2 regions of the Synechococcus sp. UW106 genome follow, and region 1 is predicted to be linked to the other one. Evidence: predicted binding sites of a transcription regulator. Region 1 holds the regulator's gene; the other holds the start of a gene.
What was found. Region 1 encodes NtcA, which controls nitrogen genes in cyanobacteria. Its sites were predicted from a motif close to GTANCNNNNGNTAC; they were not measured.

Region 1 (8,217 bases):
CGAATCGGAACGCTGCTGCTCCTCTCGGTTGCCAGTCTCAGCAGCTTTGCTGCATGGGGTGGGCAGCAACTGCTCAAGAGGCAGCATCAGCCCATAACACCTGAGCTCTCGCAAGCGCAGCTCTGGCAGCACTACCGCTGGGCTATCGATCCACAGACACGTCGAGAAGCCGCCTTACTGATGGTGGCCAGAGATGAATCGAATCAACTCCTCAATGGCCAAGGTTGGGGGCACGATCCAGTCGCTGCTGTGGTCCTCGAACGGGCAGCACTCACCGCCACCGCCCAAGGCAAGACAGCATTGGCCGAACAAACCTGGCAGCGCCTTCTTGATCGCTTTCCCGAAGAACCCGGCTCCGCCTGGGCTCGCTTGGCTCTTGGCCAGAACAAACCCCTTTATCACCAGCAGCTGCTTCAGCAGCAACCCGCCCACCCAGCAGCGCTGACGTTGGCAGCGGGGGGTGGGCCCGAACCGCTGCAGAACCATCAAGGGGCCCTGCACCTGGCCCGCTGGAATGTGCGTTGGCCTGGGGCCCTAGAACAGATGCGTGACGCCTGCCAGGCCACGGGGGCACAGGCACCAGAGCCCTCCCAGCGCCAAAACTTGGCGCAAGCAATGGCGAAACGAGGCCATGCGGAAACAGCGCTGGCCTGTCTCAAGGACGTCGATGCCGCCCCGGAAACCCAACTGGCCATTGGTCGATCCCTGCTGCTGCATGGTGACCCTGATGAGGGAACAGCACAGCTGCTGACCCTGGCGCAAACTCACCCAGGCCATGCCGCAAGCCTTGAAGCGGCAAGGATTTTGAGCGAGCCGCTTTATCCCGATCCTAGGGTCCTGGATGCCCTGCCGGCAGCCGTTGAGAAGCGCTCTGCCGCCGTTGCCGCGGCTCGCGTGCGACTGGCCGACGGCAATGAAGCGGAAGCCGCCCTGAACCGGTGGCCCAACGATCCCGACATCTGGCAACTCCAATGGGACCTCGCCCGCGATGCTTTCCTTGCCGGGAATTGGGAGCGCACCCGCAACCTGTTGGACCGCCGCAGCGAGCAGGGCCCTCTGCCACCACCGTTGGAGGCACGCAGGCTGTTCTGGCTTGGGCTCAGCCACCAGGAACTTGGTGAAACGGAAAAGGCTGAGCGCATCTGGCGCAGCCTGATCAGGTCCTTCCCAGCGGGCTACTACCGATGGCGCGCCATGGATCGCCTTGGGATCTCAGGACCTCTGGATCTACGCAAACAACACCCGCAGAAGGATTCACAGACCTGGCAACCCCTCAATAGCCAAGACGCCTTAGTGAACACCCTTTGGCGGCTCGGACAGGTGCATGCAGCCTGGGAGATCTGGCAGGCTCAGCGTGATCCTGTGATCACGCTCCCACCCGAAGAACGTCTCGCCGAGGGCAGACTGCGCCTTGCCGTCGGAGACACCTGGATGGGACTGGATCAGCTCTGGTGGCTCAGCCTCCGCTGGCGTGATCCCAGCTGCCAGCAACGGCACCTCCTCCACCGCAGCCAGTTCCCCCGCCTCTTCCACGCTGAGATGGAAGCAGCAGCGCAGGAGGAAGATCTTGAAGCGAATCTGCTGCGAGCGATCGCCAAGCAGGAGTCACGCTTTGCACCTGGGGTCGTCTCCCCCGCAGGGGCCGTTGGCGTGATGCAACTACTTCCATCCACAGCCACGGAGATGGCTGGCGAGCCAACCAACGCGCTGATGCTGCAGGATCCCGCCGACAACATCCAACTGGGAGCGCGATACCTCAGCCAATTATTAGAGCGATGGGAGAACGACCCCTTTCGCAGTATTGCGAGCTACAACGCCGGGCCCGGCGCCGTGGCCTCATGGCCTCAGCCCACTAATGGGGAAGATGCTGCGCTCTGGGTAGAACGCATTCCGTACCCGGAAACACGCTTCTACACCAAGAAAGTGCTCGACAACCTGATCGGCTACTCAGGTGGTGATCAACCCTCCTGCGAAGAGGTTGGCCGTGGGGTTAGGCAGAAGCGTGCCAGCGACAATGCCGCCGATCACGACAGCACTCATCAGGAATAGGCACGTCCTGGCTCCGGGCAGGACGCCAATGCGAATGAGATCGAGACGCGCCAACAGCAAGGCTGAAGCCAGGATCAGAACGTCGGTAAGAACATTGAGCTTGAGCAGGTAAATGCCACCGGTAATCACCAACAGCAACGTGACTACCAACGTCATCACCCGGCTGGACGCCATGAGCATCGACACCTGCCGCAGAAGCAGATCCGGCATTGTGCAGAACACGACAACCACCTCGGCCTGCAGCAGCACGAGGCACCAGAACCAGGCCGAACTCACCCCGAAGAGAGAGGTGAACGCGGGCTGAACAACCTGCCAATGGTTGCCGAGCACAACCGCAACGAGAAACAGCACCGTCAGCAACGGCGCCCGAACCGGAAGGCTCAGCAGTCGCAGAATTGGCATGGGTGCAAGCTAGCCGCGAGCTTCCGGAGGAGCTGCCAAAGTGATGGCAGCGTTTGAGGCGCGATGACACGTTCCCCTGAGTCTTCTCCCCTTGGCACGACACAGCGATGGGTGCTGGTGCTGGTCGCGGTTGCTCTCGCCCTCGGTCTGGTGATGTTGCGAGGTGGTATTCAGAGCGAAAGCCCGATGGAGCAGCTGGCGAGACGATCACTCGACCCGCAGACTGCTTTAAACAACGGCCGGCCCACACTGATCGAGTTCTACGCCGACTGGTGTCAGGTCTGCAGAGAAATGGCTCCCTCAATGCTGGAACTGGAGCAAAGTTCCCGAGAGCGACTCGATGTAGTTCTGGTGAACGTCGACAATCCCCGTTGGCAAGATCTGGTTGATCGCTACGACGTAAATGGCATTCCTCAGTTGAACCTGTTCAACGCCGAGGGGGAGCCAAGGGGCCGATCCCTCGGCCTGCGCAGCTCGGAAGAATTGCAACTCTTGAGTGCTGCACTGCTTGAGAATCAGCCATTGCCGGCCTTGCCTGGAGTCGGCAGCATCAGCCGTCTTCCTGGCCCCTCCTCCGCCAATAGCGCATTAGCGGGAACGTCGAGCCAACCAACGGCTGGACCCCGCAGCCATGGTTGACACACCTCGCCATGATCACCACAACTCGTCACTCTGACGCTCCCATGGACCGCTTTCGGGTCGATCTGATCGCTGCCACGCCGAACCCGCAGCAATGCATCTATGCGGCCATGCATCAGGACTACAGCGAAGGTTTTGTGGCCGGAGATCGTGCCAGTTGGCCTGATGAACAACGGGCTGGGGAGATCTGCGTCAAACGTTTGCTATCCGGAGAGCGCGGCCATTACGGCCCCATGGAACATGCACAGATCGTGCTGAATGTGGGCTGGTTTCCTCATTCGGTGATGCAGCAGGCCCGCACCCATCGGGTCGGCGTGAGCTTCGATGTGCAATCGATGCGCTACACGGGCGATCGCATCTGCAGAGCAGCGGATGGGGCCCTAGAGCTTGAAGAGGTGTTTTATTTGCGGCCCGTCGGCGACTACAGCGACAGGCAGGGCAAGAAATATGCCTACACGGAAGAGCTGCGCAACCAAGATCTTGATCTGTGCCGAAGCGCGGCCGAGCGATACAGGGATCTTCTCAAAGCCGGCTTCTCCGAGGAGCACGCCCGCGGCATCCTTCCGTTCGACTACCGCCAGCACTTTGTGGTGAGCTTCAGTTTGCGCGCGTTTCTCCACTTCATGGATCTGCGAGCCAAACTCGATGCTCAGCTGGAGATCCGCCAGCTCTGCGATCTGATGTGGCCCCACATGTTGGATTGGGCTCCTGAGTTCGCCGCCTGGTACGAAAAAAGCAGGCTGCATCGAGCACGACTGGCCCCTTAAAGCGGGGAGGTCTAAACCTTGGCGAGCGTCACACGTTCTGGCTGGTGCTGGTATTTGCCCTGTCGATCGCTGTAGGTGGTCGCACAGGGATCACCCTCAAAAAACAACAGCTGACAGATGCCTTCATCGGCATAGATCCGGCAGTCAGCACCAGAGCTATTGCTGAATTCAAGGGTGAGGTGCCCCTCCCAGCTTGCTTCCGCTGGGGTGGTGTTCACAATGATTCCAAGGCGGGCATAGGTGCTCTTACCCAAACAGATCACAGTGATGTTGGGAGGAACTCGAAGCTTTTCAAGCGCCACGCCAAGGCCATAGGAGTGGGCCGGAAGAATGAAATATCGACCGTCCTCATCTTCATGGAGAGGAGTGGGCTCGAGATTTGCCGGATTGAACCGCTTGGGATTCATCACCGTGCCGGGAACGTGCCGGAAGATCAAAAATTCCTGAGGAGACAGGCGTAGGTCGTAGCCGTAGGAGGAGCAACCAAAGCTCAGCACCGGACGCAGCTTCTGCTCCGGATCCAGATGACGGACGAGGCCGCTCTGGAATGGCTCGATCATTCCCTGCCCAGCCTGTTCAGTGATCCAGCGATCGCACTTGAGCATCAGAAACCTCGGCGCAACTCCGTGACTTGATCTGCCATCTCCACCACGCCGGCGGGGATCGCAGGTCCTGTGATGATCACATCCATCGAGGCGGGCCGCTGCTCGAGAGCTGCAATCACGTCCGATTCATTGAGGTAACCGAAGGCCACAGCCAGGCCGATTTCATCCAGGACCAATTGGTCGAGATCCCCCTGAATCAAATGCTGACGGCAGATGGACCAAACGGCAGCAACCGCCTCCGCACCGCCGGGGTGATTCGGAGAGGAGAGGCAGAGAGGCACCTCAGGACGCAGCCAGACCAGGCCTCCACAAAGTTGGACGCGACCTGCGGGCCCCTGCTGCACGCCCCCTTTGAGGAACTGACTGATCAGAACACGACTGCCCAGACCAGCGGAACGCATCGCCTGACTGAGAACATTGGCGAAACTGCCGCGATAGGGCGCCGTGTGCACCTGGAGCTGCCCTTCGGGAGCCACCAGATACAGCGGTGGAGGATCTGCAACAGGTGGCAGGGGCCTGAGTCCTGCCCGCTGCAAAGCCTGCTGATCCCGATCCAGAGAGTTCTGGAACGCTTGGGGGTCGGCAAGGCTTGTGGTCATCACGGCAACATCCGTCCGGGCAATCCCGGCAAGACCTTGAATGTAGCGGCGAGATGACATTCCACAAGTGCATTGACACCACCCATAGTGTTTGGACGGGCGAGAACCAACCGCCTGCGAGGCTTGCAGAACTGCACACCACCGATGAGCCAAACCGCTGGAAGCCGCACCGATGGCCGTCGGCCTGAGCAATTACGGCCGTTCTCGGTGACCTGGAATCCGATGGGTTTTGCCTTGAGCTCCCTTGTGGTTCACACCGGCCGAACCGCTGTTCTGTGCAGCGTCTGCCTGGAGGACAACGTTCCCCGCTGGCGCAAGGGGGAAGGATTGGGCTGGGTCAGCGCCGAATACCGGCTGCTGCCGGGATCCACGCCGCAGAGGCAATCACGGGAGCTCATGAAATTGTCGGGCCGCACGCAGGAGATTCAACGGTTGATCGGCCGAAGCCTTCGCTCTGTGATCGACATGAAGCGTCTGGGCGAGCGCACCTTGCTGATCGACTGCGATGTGATCCAGGCCGACGCCGGAACACGGACTGCATCCATCACGGGAGCTTGGCTCGGCCTTGATCAAGCCTGCCTTTCACTCGTGGAAAAGGGGATTCTGGAGCAATCGCCACTGATCGACCAGGTAGCGGCCGTGTCCGTCGGCCTGGTGGATGGCCAGGCCTTGCTGGATCTGGACTACAGCGAAGACAGCAGAGCTGAGGTGGACCTGAATGTTGTGCAGGCTGGCGATGGTCGCCTGTTGGAGATCCAGGGAACTGCGGAGGGAGCGCCCTTCAGCCGCAGCCAGCTCAATGAATTACTGGATCTGGCTGAGCCTGGATTGACATCCCTGATGCAGGCGCAACGCCAAGCGATGAACGAGCACAGCAGAGTTACGTAATAACCGCTACACGGCAGCCACCGTTGGCTCCGTAGCTTCGCCTCACAAGGGGGTTGTCATGACCAGTAGCCGAGGTTTCAGCCGATACGCCCCGCAGATGGTGGCTCCAACCCCCAGCACAGAACCGGCCAACCGCTCCCTCCTGGAAATCATCCGGGATCTGGACGGCGCCAGCAGTGAACTGGTGGACCGCAACAAGACCATCTTTTTCCCTGGAGATCCTGCTGAACGGGTCTATCTGATCCGCCGCGGAGCGGTCCGTCTCTCCCGCGTCTACGAGTCAGGGGAAGAGATCACAGTGGCCTTGCTCCGCGAGAACAGCCTCTTTGGGGTGCTGTCGTTGCTGACCGGACAACGGTCTGATCGCTTCTACCACGCCGTAGCCTTCACCAGAGTCGAGATGGTGACGGCGCCTGCGACATCCGTGAAGGCGGCGATTGAAGCGGATACCAGCGTTGGCCTGCGCTTACTGCAGGGCCTTTCCAGTCGGATTCTTCAGACCGAAACGATGATCGAAACGCTGACCCACAGGGACATGTCATCCCGACTGGTGAGCTTTCTGTTGGTGCTGTGCAGGGATTTCGGCGTAGCAGATGAACTGGGAATCACCATCGACCTGCGCCTGTCCCATCAGGCCATCGCCGAAGCGATTGGCTCAACGCGCGTGACAATCACGCGTCTGCTGGGAGACTTGCGTCAATCCGGTCTGGTTCAGATTGACCGCAAAAAAATCACCGTTCTGGATCCAATCGCTCTGGCCAAACGATTCAGCTAGGCAGCACGTCTACCCACAGGTGCGGCCATGAGTGGCTGGGCACTGATCCTGGTTCTGCTGGTGCTCGGGGGCGTTCTGTCGACCCTGGGTGACCGGCTGGGAAGTCGTGTCGGCAAGGCCCGCCTGAGTCTGTTCAAGATGCGCCCGCGACGGACCGCCGTTCTGATCACGGTGCTGACCGGCAGCCTGATCAGCGCACTGTCGCTCGGCCTGCTGCTGCTGGTGAGCCGCCAGCTGCGGGTGGGCCTGTTTGAACTGGATGCTCTGCAAGACCGGCTCCAGGACAGCCGGCGGCAGCTCGATGCAGCCGAACGGGAACGAGAAGAGACCCGAACAGAAGCCAACCGGATCGCCGCTGAACTCAAGCAGTCACAGCAACGGGCTGACACCATGCGCCGTGAACTGGCTCCTCTGCAGAACGAACGCGCCCAACTCGAAGCAGAACGTGAGCGTCTGAGCCGGGACATCGCCTCCCGCGATGCCGACATCCAGCGCACGGAGGCCGAATTGAACAGCGTGCGGAGCCGAATCCGAGCTGGCGAGAAGGAACTCAAGGAACTCGAATTCAACCTGGTCGCCCTGAGGCGTGGATCGGTGGTGATCAGTAGCGGACAGACCTTGGCGAGAGCAACGGTTCGTCTCGATGCTCCTGATCAAGCGAAACAAGCTGTCGACAGGCTGCTTCAAGAGGCCAATGCCAACGCCTACGGCAAGGTGAGGCCGGGTGAAGCACCCGAACGACAGTTGATCCGCGTTCCCCGCAGCGACGTGGAACGCTTGCAGAACATCATCCGCAAGCCGGACACCTGGGTGATCTCGCTGCGCTCCGCCACCAATGTGCTGCGTGGTGAAACGGCGGTGTACGCCTTCCCCGAAGTGCGTCCCAACCGCCCGGTGGCGCAAAGCGGTGACGTGCTAGCGACCACCACACTGCGAACGGATGAACGCACACCGGATGGCATTCGAACGCGGCTGAACCTTCTCTTGGCCTCGGCCTATGCCGAGGTGCAACGGCGAGGATCCCTGACGGAAGGACTGCAATTCGATGGATCAGCACTCTCCCAACTGGCCCAGACATTGATAGAGGGACCCAGCAAACGCGTGGTCTTGAAGGTGATTGCCGCAGGGATCAGCTACAGCTCCGATGCTGTGGTCGTCACGGTTGAGGCATCCCCATGAAGCGGGTGGCCGTGCTCGACCCAGGCCGCTGCAAATGTGGCCTTGTGCTGGCCGATCTTCAGCATGGTCTTGTCTGCGAGGGCCATGTGCTGACCCCAGAGGCCGTGGAACCCTGGCTCGAGCAGTGGAATCAAGACGAAGCTCTAGATCGCATCCTGATTGGCGACGGAACAGGAAGCCAAGCGTGGATCAAGCGGCTGGAAGGCCTGGGCAGGCTCACCGTGATTCCGGAGCAGGGAACCACCCTGCGGGCAAGACAGCGTTACTGGACGCTGTGGCCGGCTCGGGGTTGGCGCCGAGTTCTACCGAAAGGG
Region 2 (8,217 bases), 390 kb from region 1:
GGTGTAGCCCAAGCGGCGTCCCACGTCAGCGAACACCTCCCAGTCGGGCCGGCTTTCGCCGAAGCGGCGTCGATAGGCCGGGCAATAGGTCACCCGTCGTTCGGAATTGGTCATGGCACCGGCCTTCTCACTCCACTGGGCTGCGGGCAAAAGCAGGTGGGCGTAATGGGACGTTTCAGAGTCGGCATAGGCCTCGCTCACCACCACCAGCGGGCAATTGTTTATGGCTGACTTCACCCGGTCGAGATCCGGGAGGCTGACCAGGGGGTTGGTGGCGGCCACCCACCACAGATCCAGAGCGCCCTGTTCCATTGCTTCGATCTGCTGCCAGGCCGCCAATCCAGGCTTGGCGTTGATCTGTCCTTCCGGCAGCCGCCAGGCCTGCTCCACTTCGGCACGGTGGTCAGCGTTGGCTACCAAGCGGTAGCCCGGCAGGAGATGCGCCAAGCCTCCGGCCTCGCGCCCGCCCATGGCATTTGGTTGGCCGGTCAGGGAAAACGGGCCCGCTCCTTCTTTGCCGATCTGACCGGTGAGCAGATGCAGATTGATCAACCCCTGCACGACTGCTGTTCCTTCACGGCGTTGGTTCACCCCCATTGACCACAGGCTGAGCACCTTCTCGCGCCGGTGGAACAGAGCGGCCACTTCCCGCAGGCGTTTTTCGGGGATGTTGCAGAACAGGGCAACCCGCCTTGGAGTCCAGCGGGCGGCGACGTCAAAAAAAGCGTCGTAATTCTCGGTGTGGTCGTCGATGAAGGCTGGATCCTGGCCGTTCTCGCGGAGCACCAGGTGGGCAATGCCGTGCAGCAGGGCCAGGTCGCTGCCTGGTGCAATCGGCAAGTGGATGTCGGCGGCTTTAGCGGTGTCGGTACGGCGTGGATCCACCACCACGATCTTGACGCTGCCAGGGTTTTTTCGTTTTCGCTTCAGCAGGCGCTGGAACAGCACCGGGTGGCACTCGGCGGTGTTAGTGCCGATCAGAAACGCCACCGTGCAGTGGTCGAGGTCTTCGTAGCTGCAGGGAGGACCATCGGAACCCAGGCTGCGGGTGTAGCCCGCCACTGCTGAGCTCATGCACAGCCGCGAATTGGCATCAAAGTTGTTGGTGCCCAGTGCGCCTTTCAGCAGTTTCTGGGCCAGGTAGTAATCCTCGGTGTGGAACTGGCCGGAGCCGTACATGGCGATGCCATCGGCATTGCCGCGCTGGGTCACGCTTGCCTGAATCTGTCCGGTGATTTTTTCGAGGGCTTCGTCCCAGCTGATCGGTGCGAAGTCGTCCTCGAGCGTTTCGCGGAACAGGGGTTGGCGCAGTCGTCCTTGGGCCAGCGTTTCGCCAACCGTGGCGCCCTTGATGCAGACCTGACCAAGACTGGAGGGATGCTCGCGGTCGCCGCGGGCCGTCCACATTGGATTGCCTTCAGCATCCCGCTTCACGGCTTGGCCCTTCACAGCAGGAGGGAGCAGCTCTAGGCCACAGCCCACTCCGCAGTAGGGGCACTGGCTGCGCACGCTGCGGGGGGAGTTCACCATGCAGGAACCAAAAAAGAACAAAACCCGGAGCTGGAGCTCCGGGTCGTTGCGCAGCAACGAGTTGCTGCTGAGGTTGATGGATCAGGCCGTTTCGCCTTCGTGCAGCTCTGCGAAGGAGCCCTTGGGCTCTTTGAGGAAGAAGAAGCAGAAGAAGGCCACGATCAAACCTGCGACGCCCAGGATCTGGAAGAAGGCGCTGTTGGAGGCAGCAATCACCTCGGGGGTGGGTTCGCCGCCGCCGCCCATCCACATCGGCAGGAGGCTGAAGATCGTCAGGTAGGTGACGGCACCAACGTTGCCGTAGGCACCGACCAGACCGGCCACCTGACCGGTGACGCGACGCTTGACCAGGGGCACCAGCGCAAAGGTGGCGCCTTCACCGGATTGCACGAAGAAGGAGGCGAGCATGGTGATCACCACAGCCACGACGATGCCGGTGGTGCCAGAGAAGGTGCCTGGTTTGATCATGCTCATCACCAGGTAGCCCACGCCGAGACCAGCGGTGAGAAAGCCCATGGTGTTCTTGCGGCTGCCGACCCGGTCGGAGATCAGACCACCTGCAGGGCGCGCCACCAGGTTCACGAAGGCGAAGCAGGAGGCCAGGATTCCGGCGGTGGCCTTCGGCAGGTCGAAGGTGGTTTCAAAGAAGGTGGGCAGCATCGAGACCACGGCCAGTTCGGAACCGAAGTTCACGATGTAGGTGAGCTCGAGGATCGCCACTTGGCGGAACTCGTAGCGGTCTTCCTTGGGATAAACCTTGTTGCCAAGGATCAGATCGCGGTTGGTGCGAATGATTCCCCAGGTCTGGAAGGCAAACCAGACGGCGACGGCACCGAGGGCCAGCGGGTAGGTGCTTGCGGTGAGGAAGCCAACTTTGGACAGGCGCCAGCAGAGAACACAGAGGATGGCCGCGAAGGGCACGTTCATGCCGAGCAGGCCCCAGAAGTCGCGCATGGAGGTGACTTCCAGGCCTGCGGTCTTCTCAGGACGCTGGTAAGTCTTGCCGGGGGGTGTATCCGTGACGTTAAAGAAGTAGAAGAGGCCGTAGGCAGCCGAAACGATGCCGGTGAGGGCGATCGCACCGCGCCAGTTCAGAACAGCACCGGTCGGCAGTTCGAAACCACCGGAGAAGGAGAGGAAGCCGGCGAGGGCCACCATCGTGAGGGCCGAAAAGGCGGAGCCGAAGTTGCCCCAGCCGCCGTAGATCCCTTCCGCGAGGCCGATTTCCTTGGGAGGGAACCACTCGGCCACCATTCGGATGCCGATCACAAAGCCGGCGCCCACGATGGAGAGCAGCAGACGTGCCACCACAAGTTGGTTGAAGTCCTGAGCGGAGGCAAACAGCAGGCAGGGAATGGCCGAGAAGACCAGGATTGAGGAGTAGGTGACCCGGGGTCCGAATTTGTCCAGCAGCATGCCAATCAGCACACGAGCCGGGATGGTGAGGGCCACGTTGCAGATGGCCACTGTGCGGATCTGACCAACAGTCAATCCGAGGTCCGCTTTCACGGTGGTGGCCAGAGGGGCCAGGTTGAACCAGACCACGAAGGTCAAGAAGAAGGCGATCCAGGTCAGGTGAAGGGTTCGATACCTGCCCTGGAACGACCAGAGGTCGCCAAGCATTGAGAAGAAGAAGTGAAACCTCGGGCGTCAAAACGAAGGGTGCCCAGGGATGGCAAAACGGTCAAAAAGAAGATCCGTTTAACTCGCGCAGTTAATCAACTTGCCGGGCCTTTGTTTGGTCAGATTGGTTACCAATCTCTGTTTTTGTGTTCCTTAGCAAACATCAATGGAGCTGATTGATTGGATCAGGTGTTCTTGTGCCTGGATGATTTGGTAGCGGTTGCAACTTTGTTGGGTTGTTGGACTTCGCTGGTGCAGATTGTTGATCAGCGATGTGAACCAAGGCTTGCGGGTTTGTTTGCTCAGTGGCGGACGCAGCCGTCGCATGGGGCGTGACAAGGCGCTGTTGCCCCATCCATCCGGTGGTGTCTGGCTGACGGCGTTGGTCGACCAGCTGCTGCCTTTGGGGTACCCGGTGCAAGTGTTGAGTCGCCATCGCCAGCATGCAGAGGTTCTGGAGCTCCGACCCGGATGTTCCGTGCTGTTGGAGCCCCCTCCCTGGAATGGCCCCCTGCAGGCGCTTGCCAGGGTGCTGCCGCTTCCGCCCGGAGAGGCGTTGCTGGTGCTTCCGGTGGACATGCCGCGCTTGCGGACGGCTGTTTTTGTTCAGCTCATCGCCGCCTGGAACCGTTCTCCTGAGCAAGCAGCGGTGGCCCATGACGGTCAGCGGCTGCAGCCGTTGTTGGCGGTGATTCCTTCAGGCCCCCCCTTTCGTTCCTGTCTCGATCAGCAATTGCAACGTGGAGAGTTGCGCTGGATGGACTGGTTGATGCGTGTTCCTCATCAGTCGGTGCGGTTGCCTGCAGAAGCTCTGCTCAATGCCAACTGCTCCGCAGATCTGTCAGCGTTGGAAGGATGAGCACCTCGCTGCCGCTCGCAGATCGATTCAACCGGCCCCTCGGGGTGTTGCGGCTGTCACTGACGGCCCGCTGCAATCTCGCCTGTCCGTACTGCCGTCCGGATGTGGATGACCCACCTGGCTTGCTAACGCTTGAGCAGCAGATGCGCGTTATTCGTGTCGCCTCGCGCCTTGGAACCCAAACGCTACGGCTAACGGGTGGAGAGCCGTTGTTGAGCCGTCGGTTGTTGCCCTTGCTTGAGGCGGTGGCGCAAGCCCGGAGGCGTCGATCAGATCCGATGGCAGGTCTTGAAGCGGTGGCGCTGACCAGCAACGGGGTTTTGCTTTCGGAACCGATGGCTCGGTCGCTGCGCGCAGCAGGGTTGGATCGCATCACCATCAGCTTGGATGCAGCAGAAGGGGATGCAGCAGCGCGCATGGCTGGTCTCCAGGGTGGCGCTTTCGCCGGTGAACGGTTGGTGCGCAAGGTGCAGGACGGCATTTCGGCGGCTCGTGCCGCTGGTTTTGACCCCTCGGCCGGTGAACTCAAGCTCAACGCCGTGATCCAACGGGGGATGAATGATGATCAACTTCTTCCCTTGGCCGGTTTGGCGCGGCAGCAGGGGGTGGAGCTGCGCTTGATTGAGTTCATGGATGTGGGCAACCGCAACCAGTGGAGGCTGGACCAGGTGCTGCCGGCGGCGCAGATGGTGGAGCGCATTCACGCTCGTTGGCCCCTCGAACCCCTGGGGCGCCCGCTGGGTGGGACGGCACAGCGTTGGAGCTATTGCGATGGTGCCGGGGCCATCGGTGTGATCGCCTCGATCAGTGAGCCGTTCTGTGGAGATTGCAACCGGTTGCGAGTCACCGCCGATGGGCAGGCGTTCACCTGTTTGTTCTCCGCTGATGGCATGGATCTCAAGCCTGTGCTCTCGTCGGAGCCTTGCCTAGAGCAGGCCATGCGCGATCTCTGGCAGCGGCGCCAAGATCGCTACAGCGAGGAGCGTGATCCAGAGGCCGGTGCGTCAACTCATGCGGAGATGGCGTATCTGGGGGGCTGAACCGTTGTGATTGTCACCGTTTTTGAGTGAGGCTCCCGGTACAACAGGTCAGCTGAAGGATCTTCAAGGATCCATCGAGATGTTCGAACTGCTGGCCTACGAGCGCTTTCGCGACACTCCATCGGTTCGTTTCTTCGACGTGACTGTGGACACCTCGAACGCGCGTGACCTGGTGATACATAGCGGTCCGGCGGTGTCGCCACCCAACGACCCTGAGAGCGGAGCCTGGCAGTTTTATTTGCATCCCCATCAGGAAGACAATTTGCTGGCGGCTAGCGGCGGGAGAACCTTCTTTTTGGTGAATCTGGCTTGGGAGCAGCCGTTTCACATCGTTCGGCTGGAGAGTGGTGGTGACATCCTTCGCATTCCTCCCGGCACCTTCCACCGTTCGATTTCCGATCCCGATGGCTCCGTCGTTCTGAACCAGGCGGTCCGTGAGGAAGGCGTCTCTCTTGTGCGGGAATTTCGCGTCTACAACAGCGCCGAGATCCCGGCCTTGATGGCTGCAACCCATAGCTCTGCTCGGAAGCCCCAGTTGCATGGGGTGGAACCTCTGCTTCAGGCGGCCTGAACGAGGTTGTGATGTGAGTTCTCCGTTCCGGTGGCTTCATCGTTGATCTGAATCTGCCAATTCAGCTCACTCGCTGTTCCTGGGGGGCCGCTGAAGCTGCCGCTCACGGCCGCGGTGAGTTCCGGCTTGGAGGAGGTGGCGAGCACCACATATCGCTCATTGACCTCCGTGCCGGCACTGGGGTCAAAGCCTCTCCAGCCCGCTCCAGGTAGGTAGACCTCCGCCCAGGCATGGAGGTCGTACTCCTTCGGGGGAGGTTGCTGCAGTTGATATCCGCTCACAAATCGGGCCGGAAGACCCACCACGCGGCAGCAGGCCACCATCAGCATGGCCAGATCTCGGCAAGAGCCGATTCGCTCGCGCAGGGTTCGGCCCGCTGGCCAGGCCGGCCCTACATGGCGTTGGGTGTATTTCACCCGCTCTTGAATCAGTTCAATGAGTTGCTTCAGAAAGGCCAGGGTCTGTTGGTTGCTGCCCATCAGCGCTTCCTGGGTGAGGTCGATGGCTGCGGGTTCGTGCTGTCCATTGGGCAACCAGCCTTCTAAGGCGCCCTGCAGATCGCTGTTGAGTTGGCCCCTCGGGTAGGGCAGTGGTGGTTCGAGTCCGTTGAAGCAGCTCTGCAGCGGTGGAGCCGGTCGGGTTTCCACCAGGCTGCGGGCCTCAAAGACGAGTTGCTCGGTGCTGCCAAGAAAGCGGAGCCGTTGGATTTCGTCGCCGCTGGCGGCCACCAGTTCCCGACGTTGCTCAGGTTCAGGCAGCACGCTGAGGTGATGGTCCAGCAAGGTCTGGAACCCCTGCCCCCGCGGTCTCAGACAGAGGCGATGCTCCCCTAAGAAAACCGGGGCGTCATACCGATAGGTCAGGCGGTGAACGATGAGAGCGCGCATGCTGGATCGGCTGGGGTGGTACGGAGGTCGGCGCTTGTGAAATAGCGGGTTTGGATCAGGATGTGGAGTTGATTGAGGTCTTGCTGAAGCTGGTCAATGGCTTGATGCAGGCCGGATTCGATCAGGTTGTCGATCCGCACGTAGCTCCAGCGGGCCAGGAGCTGCCCGCGCAAACAGTCGAGGTCATCCGGCGTGTCTTGGCTCGGGTGCTTCTGGATCTGTTGCAAGGTGTCGCTGATGCCCTGGAGGCAGTACCGCACCGACCGAGGAAAGGTGGGGCCTAGCAGCAAAAAGCGGGCCACCGATGCGGGGCTGATCGCTTGTTGGACGCTCTGGCGGTACATCTGATAAGCCCCCGCTGTGCGCAGCAGGGTGATCCATTGCAATTCATCCAGCACCCCGCCGACTTCCTCGGGAGATGGCAGCAGCAGGAAGTATTTGACGTCGAGGATGCGGGAGGTTTTGTCAGCGCGTTCGATCAGACGTCCCAGCTGGCTGAACAGCCAGCTCAGATCGCGGCTCAAGGTGGTGTCGGTAATCCCGTAAACGAGCTGGCAACCGCGGCGGATGATCCGCAGTTGTTCCTGCACGGGTTCTCGCCAGATGTCTTCGTCGTCTTGCAGACTCCAGTGCAGATCATTGATCTGCTCCCACATTTCCGTGGTGATCACATCCCTGATCTGCCTCGCATTTTCCCGAGCCATCGCAATGCAGCTCACGATGCTGTTGGGATTGCTGCGGTCCAGCAGTAGGAAGCGCACCACTTGTTTGGGAGTGGCATCGGGATAGGCCGTATCGAAGCGGTTCCGATCCCCCGTCACCTCCACCAACGGCAACCATGGCTCTGCGCTCCCTGGAGGACAGTCCAGCGCCATCGCTTCACTGACTTCCAGAAAACGTGAGATGTTTTCGGCGCGTTCCAGATAACGGTTGATCCAGTAGAGCGAATCGGCAACGCGACTCAACACGGCACAGCCTCCACTCGTTGTGTTGCTGCGATCCGTTGTTCTTCGACGATCCAGGTGTCCTTGCAGCCGCCCCCTTGGGATGAATTCACCACGAGTGAGCCCCGCTTGAGGGCCACCCGTGTCAGCCCCCCTGGGCTCACCCAGTCGCTCGAGCCGCGCAGCACATAGGGGCGTAGATCGACGTGGCAGGGGTACAGCTCACCGTCACTGAGGGAAGGCACTGTGGAGAGCTGCAGGGTGGGTTGCGCGATGAAGTTGCGGGGATTCGCACGGATCTTCGAGTCGAAGTCAGCCAGCTCAGAGCGGCTGGCCTGGGGGCCGATCAGCATTCCGTAGCCCCCGGCTTCCGCCACCGATTTCACCACCAGCTGTTCAAGGTGTTCGAGCACGTAGCGGCGGTCTTTTGGGCGGGCACAGAGATAGGTGGGAACGTTCTCGATGATCGGCTCCTCATCGAGGTAGTAGCGGATCATCGCCGGCACGTGGGCGTAGATCAGCTTGTCGTCGGCGACGCCTGTGCCGGGGGCATTGGCGATGGCGACCCGTCCTTGCCGCAGCACGTCGATCAGGCCCGGCACCCCCAGCATTGAGTCGTGTCGGAAGACGGTGGGATCAAGAAAATCGTCGTCGATGCGGCGGTAGATCACATCCACCGGCTTGAGGCCGTTGGTGCTGCGCATCCAGACCCGGCCGTTGTCGCACACCAGATCGCGGCCTTCCACCAGGGGAATGCCCATCT

Region 2: the regulator NtcA is predicted to act here: its motif matches at 3,367-3,380, upstream of DXY30_RS09805 (molybdenum cofactor guanylyltransferase).

What each region holds. Positions count from the first base shown of each region.
Region 1 is NZ_UCNV01000009.1:36,201-44,417, forward strand. It holds gene DXY30_RS07945 (lytic transglycosylase domain-containing protein) at 1-2,049, shown strand, start outside; gene DXY30_RS07950 (hypothetical protein) at 1,948-2,451, opposite strand; gene DXY30_RS07955 (thioredoxin domain-containing protein) at 2,515-3,090, shown strand; gene thyX (FAD-dependent thymidylate synthase) at 3,135-3,857, shown strand; gene dcd (dCTP deaminase) at 3,869-4,462, opposite strand; gene DXY30_RS07970 (cob(I)yrinic acid a,c-diamide adenosyltransferase) at 4,462-5,061, opposite strand; gene rph (ribonuclease PH) at 5,206-5,949, shown strand; gene ntcA (global nitrogen regulator NtcA) at 6,008-6,724, shown strand; gene DXY30_RS07985 (DUF3084 domain-containing protein) at 6,752-7,903, shown strand; gene DXY30_RS07990 (resolvase) at 7,900-8,217, shown strand, end outside.
Region 2 is NZ_UCNV01000009.1:425,292-433,508, forward strand. It holds gene DXY30_RS09795 (nitrate reductase) at 1-1,530, opposite strand, end outside; gene DXY30_RS09800 (NarK family nitrate/nitrite MFS transporter) at 1,612-3,153, opposite strand; gene DXY30_RS09805 (molybdenum cofactor guanylyltransferase) at 3,419-4,012, shown strand; gene DXY30_RS09810 (GTP 3',8-cyclase MoaA) at 4,009-5,052, shown strand; gene DXY30_RS09815 (redox protein) at 5,132-5,623, shown strand; gene DXY30_RS09820 (transglutaminase family protein) at 5,611-6,510, opposite strand; gene DXY30_RS09825 (alpha-E domain-containing protein) at 6,483-7,478, opposite strand; gene DXY30_RS09830 (circularly permuted type 2 ATP-grasp protein) at 7,472-8,217, opposite strand, start outside.